2 regions of the Streptomyces sp. NPDC006208 genome follow, and region 2 is predicted to be linked to the other one. Evidence: predicted binding sites of a transcription regulator. Region 2 holds the regulator's gene; the other holds the start of a gene.
What was found. The regulator HrcA, encoded in region 2, represses chaperone genes, less so after heat shock. The targets are predictions, from matches to a motif close to TTNGCACTCNGNNNNNCNGAGTGCNAA.

Region 1 (4,701 bases), on a different contig from region 2:
GAACAGTATCGGCACGGCCGTGAAGGCCCCGAAGTACCAGAGCACCGTCCGGACCGCCGGCCGCAGACGCGCGCGCATGACCGGCCGGGCCGACGGCGGCGCGAAGCGGAACAGGAGCGCGATCACGGCGGGCGCCGTGAGGAGCAGCAGCCACGGGGTGACCGCCAGCCGGAAGAATGCCTGGTCCTGGGCCTGCTGCCAGTCCTCCGACGTGCCGTAGGCCAGCAGGATCGCCAAGGACGCGCCGAGGGCGATCCAGGCCCGGATCTTCTGCATGCGCATCACCTCCGGGTCCTGGACACCGCGATGGCTGCGCGCGGGGAAGACTGCCCGGGACTTCATACGGGCCGAGCGGGCCAGCGGGTACATCACCAGGACGAACAGCGCGGGCCATACGAAGCACAGGGCCAGCACCCACACACAGCCGGGAAGCCTGCGTGCGTGTCCCAGCACTTCCCTCAGCGGCGGCCACTCGTCCTCGCGCAGCCGCTGCCACAGGGACGCGTTCGGCGGGTGGGGACGGTACGGCGGTGGCGGTCCACCGTTCGGTGGCCATGGCGGGCGGTACGGTCCCTGTCCCCCGAAAGTCACGCGGCTTCCCTCCTGGATCGTGGGCAGCTGATCGTTCCAGAACATTCAACTGCCTCGAGCCCGAGGCCACATGAGGATTTCGAGGTCGCCCCTTTCGCGGCAGTAGCCCGTACGGTCGCCGCGCAGACGCCGAAGGGCGGCACCCCCCTGGGAGGAGGGGTGCCGCCCTTCGTCCTTACGGACGGGTCCGATCCGAAACCGGATCAGAAGTCCATGTCACCGCCCGGCATGCCGCCACCGGCAGGCGCGGAAGCCTTCTCCGGCTTGTCGGCGATGACGGCCTCGGTGGTGAGGAACAGCGCCGCGATGGAGGCCGCGTTCTGCAGGGCAGAGCGGGTCACCTTCGCGGGGTCGATGATGCCCTCGGCGATCATGTCGACGTACTCACCGGTCGCGGCGTTCAGGCCGTGGCCGACGGGCAGGTTGCGCACCTTCTCGACGATGACGCCGCCCTCGAGACCACCGTTGACGGCGATCTGCTTCAGCGGAGCCTCCAGCGCGAGCTTCACGGCGTTGGCGCCGGTCGCCTCGTCACCCTCGAGCTCGAGCTTCTCGAAGACCGAGGAAGCCTGGATCAGAGCCACGCCACCACCGGCGACGATGCCCTCCTCGACGGCCGCCTTCGCGTTGCGAACGGCGTCCTCGATGCGGTGCTTGCGCTCCTTGAGCTCGACCTCGGTCGCGGCGCCGGCCTTGATGACGGCCACGCCGCCGGCCAGCTTCGCGAGGCGCTCCTGGAGCTTCTCGCGGTCGTAGTCCGAGTCGGAGTTCTCGATCTCGGCGCGGATCTGGTTGACGCGACCCTGGACCTGGTCGCTCTCACCGGCACCGTCGACGATGGTGGTCTCGTCCTTGGTGATGACGACCTTGCGGGCGCGGCCCAGCAGGTCCAGGCCGGCGTTCTCGAGCTTGAGGCCGACCTCCTCGGAGATGACCGTGCCACCGGTGAGGATGGCGATGTCGTTCAGCATCGCCTTGCGGCGATCGCCGAAGCCCGGGGCCTTGACGGCAACGGACTTGAAGGTGCCACGGATCTTGTTGACGACCAGGGTCGACAGGGCCTCGCCCTCGACGTCCTCGGCGATAATCAGCAGCGGCTTGCCCGACTGCATGACCTTCTCCAGCAGCGGGAGCAGGTCCTTCACCGAGGAGATCTTGGAGTTGACGATCAGGATGTACGGGTCGTCCAGGGACGCCTCCATACGCTCCATGTCGGTGGCGAAGTACGCCGAGATGTAGCCCTTGTCGAAGCGCATACCCTCGGTGAGCTCCAGCTCCAGACCGAAGGTCTGGGACTCCTCGACGGTGATGACGCCTTCCTTGCCGACCTTGTCCATGGCCTCGGCGATGAGCTCGCCGATCTGGGTGTCGGCGGCGGAGATGGAGGCGGTGGAAGCGATCTGCTCCTTGGTCTCCACGTCCTTGGCCTGCTCGAGCAGGGCACCGGAGACGGCCTCGACGGCCTTCTCGATACCGCGCTTGAGGGCCATCGGGTTGGCGCCGGCGGCCACGTTGCGCAGGCCCTCACGGACGAGCGCCTGCGCGAGAACGGTCGCGGTGGTCGTACCGTCGCCGGCGACGTCGTCCGTCTTCTTGGCGACTTCCTTGACCAGCTCGGCGCCGATCTTCTCGTACGGGTCCTCGAGCTCGATCTCCTTGGCGATGGAAACACCATCGTTGGTGATCGTGGGGGCGCCCCACTTCTTCTCGAGGACGACGTTCCGGCCCTTGGGGCCAAGGGTGACCTTGACGGCGTCGGCGAGCTGGTTCATCCCGCGCTCGAGACCGCGCCGTGCCTCCTCGTCGAACGCGATGATCTTGGCCATGTGAAGTGGTCCTCCCGGACTTGGGGGTCCCCCCGTGCCCGCAGGGCTACGGGGGAGGATTGCTTCCGGACCGTGCTGGTGCCCGCGACGGACGGCCTGCAAGCCGTGTGGTTCCTTGCCCCACCCGGCCCGCGGGCCTCACCGACCCGATCCAAGTTCTGTCACTCTCACCTGCAGAGTGCTAACGCCAATGATTAGCACTCGGCATAGGAGAGTGCAAGCGGCTCTCGGGGATCCGCAGGCGGAGAGCGGCGAAGGCGGAGGGCGGACGAACCGTGCGTGAACGCACGACGAGGGGTCCGCATCCCTGGATGGGATGCGGACCCCTCGGAGTGAGAACGTCGGTGGCCGATCGCGACTGGATCAGACGGCCAGCTTGACCATGTCCGCCTGCGGACCCTTCTGGCCCTGCGAGATCTCGAACTCAACTCGCTGACCCTCTTCAAGGGTGCGGTACCCATCCATCTGGATCGCGCTGTAGTGGACGAAAACATCCGCACCACCGTCGACCGCGATGAAGCCGTAGCCCTTCTCCGCGTTGAACCACTTGACGGTGCCCTGAGCCATGCCTAACTCCCCTATTACTGGCCCTTGCGCAGGACCGCACTTCGCGGACCCGGGTCAGACCTACCGCCCCGACAGGAGGGGCGGGCGCCGGAACGCGTCGACCGCGGCTGAATGTATCTGTCCAACTGCCGTCTGCAACAGGTCAGTCGGACGAGAATTCTGCGCAGTAGCAAAGGGATGAAATGTGCAAATTCCGTGAATTCCGGGGCAAGTCGGGCTCCACAAAGTATCCCCAAAGGCGCATTTCGATCGCACACTTTGGCCACTTCTTGTCGCCTCCCGGCGCATTCTCATACACAGGGGAAGCGAGTGGCGGAGGCCGCTTCCCCAACTCTATCGCGCTCAACCATGCAGAATTGCCCCCTCCGGTTCTCCACCGGAAGGGGCAATTCTCGTTACTCTGGGTAATTCCAGGTCGCGTCAGCCACCGGCGACCGCGGGGATGATGGAAACTCCCGCACCGTCCGGCGTCGCCGTCTCCAGCCCCTGCTCGAAGCGCACATCGTCGTCGTTCACGTACACATTGACGAAGCGGCGCAGCTTGCCCTGGTCGTCCAGGACCCGGGCGGCGATGCCCGCGTGGTTCTTCTCCAGGTCCGCGATGACCTCGGAGAGGGTCGCGCCCTCGGCCGGGACCTCGGCCTTGCCGCCCGTGTACGTGCGGAGGATGGTGGGGATGCGGACGTTGACGCTCATGGTGTGCTGCCTCTCTCGGTGGTTCAGCCGGCCAGGCCGGCGTCGCGGAACGCGTCCAGACTCGGGCGGATCGTCGCGGTCGGACCGGTGGTCGGGGCGACCGCGTCCAGCGTCTTGAGACCGTCGCCGGTGTTGAGTACGACGGTGGTGAGCGTCGGGTCGAGCAGGCCCTGCTCGATCAGCTTCCTGGTCACGCCCACGGTCACGCCTCCCGCCGTCTCGGCGAAGATTCCCTCGGTCCGCGCCAGCAGCTTGATCGCGTCGACGACCTGCTCGTCGTTGACGTCCTCCACCGCACCGCCGGTGCGGCGGGCGATGTCCAGCACATACGGGCCGTCGGCCGGGTTGCCGATCGCGAGCGACTTGGCGATGGTGTTCGGCTTCTGCGGGCGTACGACGTCGTGGCCGGCCTTGAAGGCGGTGGACACCGGCGAACAGCCCTCGGCCTGGGCGCCGAAGATCTTGTACGGCTTGTCCTCGACGAGACCGAGCTTGATCAGCTCCTGCAGACCCTTGTCGATCTTGGTGAGCTGCGAGCCGGAGGCGATCGGGATCACGATCTGGTCGGGCAGCTGCCAGCCGAGCTGCTCGCAGATCTCGTACGCGAGCGTCTTGGAGCCCTCGCCGTAGTACGGGCGGAGGTTGACGTTGACGAAGCCCCAGCCCTCGCCGAGCGGGTCGCCGATGAGCTCGGAGCAGAAGCGGTTGACGTCGTCGTAGTTGCCCTCGATGCCGACCAGTTCACCGCCGTACACGGCGGCCATGACGACCTTGCCCTGCTCAAGGTCGTGCGGGATGAACACGCAGGAGCGGAAGCCGGCCCGGGCCGCGGCGGCGCCGACGGCGCCGGCGAGGTTGCCGGTGGAGGAGCAGGACAGGGTGGTGAAACCGAAGGCGCGGGCCGCCTCGACGGCGATCGCGACGACACGGTCCTTGAAGGAGTGCGTCGGGTTGCCGGAGTCGTCCTTGACGTACAGGCCGCCGGTGACGCCCAGTTCACGGGCGAGGTTGTCGGCCTTGA
Region 2 (4,701 bases):
GGCGGCGGGTGCGTAGGGCCCGTGCTCGCGCATGAAACGGTTCACCAGGCCCCGCGCGGGCCGCCCGGAGAAGGCACGGGTCAGTTCGGTGCGTACGAACAAGGGGTTGGTCATGGCCTGCTTGTGCAGGGCGTTCGCGCCGGACTCGGGGCACACCAGGAACGCGGTCCCCAGCTGACCCGCGCTCGCGCCGCACGCCAGCGCGGCGGCGATCTGGGAGCCGCGCATCAGCCCGCCCGCGGCGATCACCGGCAGCGGCACGGTCTCGCGGACCAGCTCGATCAGGGTGAGCAGCCCGATCCCGGACCCGTCGGCGGCGGGGTCGTCACGGTGTGTTCCCTGGTGACCACCCGCCTCCACCCCCTGCACGCACACCGCCTGGGCGCCTGCCTGGTGCGCGGCCAGCGCCTCGTCGGGCGTGGTGACGGTGACGATCGTGAAGGTGCCCGCCTTGGCGAAGGACTTGAACACATAGGCCGGGGGGCAGCCGAAGGTGAAGGAGACGACCGGGACCGGGTCGTCGAGCAGGATGGCCAGCTTGGCCTCGTAGCCGTCGTCGCGTCCGCTGTCGGGATCGCCGAGCGGAGTCTCGTACCAGGTGGCCTCACCGGCGAGCTGCTGCATGTAGACCCCGACTGCGGCGGGGTCGGCGGTGCCGGGCTGCGGCATGAACAGATTGACGCCGAAGGGCCGGCCGGTCAGCCCGCGGAGCTGTGTGACCTCCTGGTACATGCCGTCCGCCGTCTTGTACCCGGCCGCGAGGAAGCCGAGGCCACCGGCCTCGGAGACAGCAGCGGCGAGCTGGGGGCAGGAGGCACCGCCCGCCATCGGGGCCTGCACGATCGGATACCGGCAAAGATCGCTCAGTGCGGAGGACATGAACGCATCGTGCCATGTCCCTGGCGCCCCGCCGAATCCGGTATTCCGCCGAGCCGGGGACCCCGGAGCGGCGTGGGGCGCCAGACGCCGACGCGTCCGGCGCCGCACGCCGCGGGCGGCTCGAGCCGCCCAGGGCCCGACGCCCGTCGAACGCATCCTTCAGACGCGAGAACAGCCTGCCGCCCAGGCTGACCGTGCCGGCCCGGGGACACCCCCGGACCCGGCACAACCCCGCCTAACGCCCGTTGAACGCATCCTTCAGACGCGAGAACAGTCCTTGCTGCCCGGGCTGGAACTGCCCCAACGGCCGCTCCTCGCCCCGCAGCTTCGCCAGGTCGCGCAGCAGCCGCTCCTGGTCCGGGTCCAGCTTGGTCGGGGTGGTCACCTCGACGTGCACGATCAGATCGCCGCGTCCTCCGCCGCGCAGATGCGTGATGCCGCGACCGTGCAGCGGGATCGACTGGCCGGACTGCGTACCCGGCCGGATGTCGACCTCCTCCACGCCGTCGAGCGTCTCCAGCGGGCACTTCGTGCCCAGGGCCGCCGCCGTCATCGGGATCGTCACCGTGCAGTGCAGATCGTCGCCGCGCCGCTGGAAGACCGGGTGCGGCAGTTCGTGGATCTCGACGTACAGATCACCCGCGGGGCCGCCGCCGGGGCCGACCTCGCCCTCGCCCGCGAGCTGGATACGGGTGCCGTTGTCCACACCGGCCGGGATCTTCACGGTCAGGGTGCGCCGCGAGCGGACCCGGCCGTCGCCTGCGCACTCGGGGCACGGGGTCGGCACGACGGTGCCGAAGCCCTGGCACTGCGGGCACGGCCGCGAGGTCATGACCTGGCCCAGGAAGGACCGGGTCACCTGCGAGACCTCACCGCGGCCGCGGCACATGTCACAGGTCTGCGCCGAGGTACCGGGCGCCGCGCCCTCACCGGAGCACGTCGTACAGACGACGGCCGTGTCGACCTGGATGTCCTTGGTGGTGCCGAAGGCCGCTTCGTTGAGCTCGATCTCGAGGCGGATCATGGCGTCCTGGCCGCGGCGCGTGCGTGACCGGGGGCCGCGCTGCGACGCCGTACCGAAGAACGCGTCCATGATGTCGGAGAAGTTGCCGAAGCCACCCGCTCCGAAGCCGCCCGCGCCGCCGCCGGCCTGCGACAGCGGGTCGCCGCCGAGGTCGTAGACCTGCTTCTTCTGCGGGTCCGACAGCACCTCGTAGGCCGCGTTGATCTCCTTGAAGCGCTCCTGCGTCTTCGGGTCCGGATTCACGTCCGGGTGGAGTTCGCGCGCGAGACGGCGGAAGGCCTTCTTGATCTCGTCCTGAGATGCGTCGCGGCGCACGCCGAGTACGGCGTAGTAGTCCGTGGCCACTTACGACTCCGCCAGGATCTGTCCGACGTAACGTGCCACTGCGCGTACCGCTCCCATCGTTCCGGGGTAGTCCATGCGGGTCGGTCCGACCACGCCGAGTTTGGCAACTGCCTCGTCGCCCGAACCGTAGCCGACAGCGACCACGGACGTGGAGTTGAGACCTTCGTGGGCGTTCTCATGACCGATCCGTACGGTCATGCCCATACCGCCCGACTCCTTGGCCTCGCCGAGCAGCTTGAGCAGCACCACATGCTCCTCGAGCGCCTCGAGCACCGGCCTGATGGTCAGCGGGAAATCGTGTGCGAAGCGGGTCAGATTGGCGGTTCCGCCGATCATGAGCCGCTCCTCGGTCTCCTCGACCAGGGTTTCGAGCAGCGTGGACAGCACCGCGGAGACGGTACCGCGATCCTCGCGCTCGAAGGACTCGGGCAGGTCCTGCACCAGTTGCGGCACATCCGTGAAGCGGCGTCCCACGACCCGGCTGTTGAGCCGGGCGCGCAGATCCGCGAGCGAGATGTCACCGAAGGGCGCAGGGCAGTCGATCATGCGCTGTTCGACCCGTCCGGTGTCCGTGATCAGCACGAGCATCAGACGGGCGGGCGCCAGGGAGAGGAGTTCCACATGCCGGACGGTCGACCGGGTCAGCGAGGGGTACTGGACGACGGCGACCTGCCGGGTCAGCTGCGCCAGCAGCCGTACCGTACGGCCCACGACGTCGTCGAGGTCGACCGCTCCGTCCAGGAAGTTCTGGATGGCGCGGCGCTCGGGCGACGACAGCGGCTTGACGCCGGCCAGCCTGTCGACGAAGAGCCGGTACCCCTTGTCGGTGGGGATCCGTCCCGCACTGGTGTGCGGCTGGGCGATGAAGCCCTCTTCCTCCAGCACCGCCATGTCGTTGCGGACGGTGGCCGGGGAGACGCCGAGCTTGTGCCGCTCGGTCAGGGCCTTGGAGCCGACGGGTTCCTCGGTGCCGACATAGTCCTGGACGATGGCGCGCAGGACCTCGAGTCTGCGTTCGCTGAGCATCGCGCGCACCTCCAGCTGTGGTTCCTCGGTGTTTCGCCTGGCACTCGATGAGGGTGAGTGCCAGCATTCCCCTGGCCCAGTGTACGGCTGCCGGGTATCCCCCTAGCAAGGGCGGCCGACCCGCTGTCACGAGACTGCGCTGGTGGATGCGGATAGCGTCGCCGCATGGACGTCACTTGGGAAGACTCCGGCTGGGAACGACTCGGCGACGGAATCGGCCGCCGAAGGATGCCGATCTGGGATGCCACCATCGGTTTGGTCGCCGGTGAGGACGCGATTCTCCTGTACGACACAGGCTCGACGATCCGCGAAGGGGCCGAGCTCCGCACCCAGGCGCAGGCACTCCTGGGCGGCCGCCGGGTGACGCATATCGCACTGAGCCATCCCCACTTCGACCATGTGCTGGGGACGGCCGCGTTCGCGGGAGTGGAGATCTACGGTGCGGTCGGCGTCGACGCGGTGCTGCGGCGGGACCGCGGCGAACTGCGCAGGAGCGCCGTACGGCACGGGGTGGACCCGGACGCGGCCGCGGAGGCCACCGACCTGCTGGTGGCGCCGCAGCATCTGGTGAGCGGGGAGTGGACGCTGGAGCTCGGCGGCCGCCAGGTCCTGCTGGCCAATGTGGGCCCCGGCCACACCGGTCACGATCTTGCGCTGCTGGTGCCGGGCAGCCCCGAGGTCGTCTTCTGCGGCGACCTGGTCGAGGAGTCGGGCGAACCGCAGGCGGGCCCGGACGCGATCCCGTCGCGCTGGCCCGCCGCGCTTGACCGGCTGCTGGCGCTCGGCGGCGAGGACGCGATGTACGTGCCGGGGCACGGTGCGGTGGTGGACGCGGCGTTCGTGCGCCGCCAGCGTGACGCGCTGGCGGAGCGCTTCGGTGTGCAGTAGCGCCGGCCGCACACGGGAGCCCGCTGCCCGGACCTGACGCCCCGTCGGCCGTCGGCCCCCGGCAGAATGCCCCCATGCACGCGAGGCAGTACGACCCCGACCTGACGCCGCCCTGGAAACGGTCCGGCCCCGTTCCCGAGGTTCCCGCCGAACCCGATCTGGTCGTGGAGGAGGTCACCACCGGGTTCTGCGGCGCGGTGATCCGCTGCGAGGCGGGCACGGTCACGCTGGAGGACCGCTTCGGCAAGCACCGGGTCTTCCCCCTGGAACCCCGCGGCTTCCTGCTGGAGGGCACGGTCGTCACCCTGGTCCGCCCCTCCGCGGCGGCCCCGTCCCGGCCCGCCCGTACGGCCTCCGGCTCGATCGCGGTCCCGCAGGCCCGCGCCCGCGTCGCCCGGGCCGGCCGCATCTATGTGGAGGGCCGCCACGACGCGGAACTGGTCGAGCGGGTCTGGGGCGACGACCTGCGGATCGAGGGTGTGGTCGTCGAATACCTGGAGGGCATCGACGACCTCCCGTCGATCGTCGCGGAGTTCGCC

Region 1: groL (chaperonin GroEL) is a predicted target of HrcA. The motif match lies at 2,612-2,638, and genes of this name have one in related genera.

The regions. Positions count from the first base shown of each region.
Region 1 covers NZ_JBEXSW010000011.1:132,154-136,854, reverse strand. The annotation lists gene ABZ208_RS11575 (hypothetical protein) at 1-591, opposite strand, end outside; gene groL (chaperonin GroEL) at 795-2,417, opposite strand; gene ABZ208_RS11565 (cold-shock protein) at 2,781-2,984, opposite strand; gene ABZ208_RS11560 (MoaD/ThiS family protein) at 3,405-3,680, opposite strand; gene thrC (threonine synthase) at 3,704-4,701, opposite strand, start outside.
Region 2 covers NZ_JBEXSW010000032.1:79,048-83,748, reverse strand. The annotation lists gene ABZ208_RS25060 (nitronate monooxygenase) at 1-879, opposite strand, end outside; gene dnaJ (molecular chaperone DnaJ) at 1,115-2,248, opposite strand; gene hrcA (heat-inducible transcriptional repressor HrcA) at 2,249-3,274, opposite strand; gene ABZ208_RS25045 (MBL fold metallo-hydrolase) at 3,440-4,162, shown strand; gene ABZ208_RS25040 (DUF3097 domain-containing protein) at 4,237-4,701, shown strand, end outside.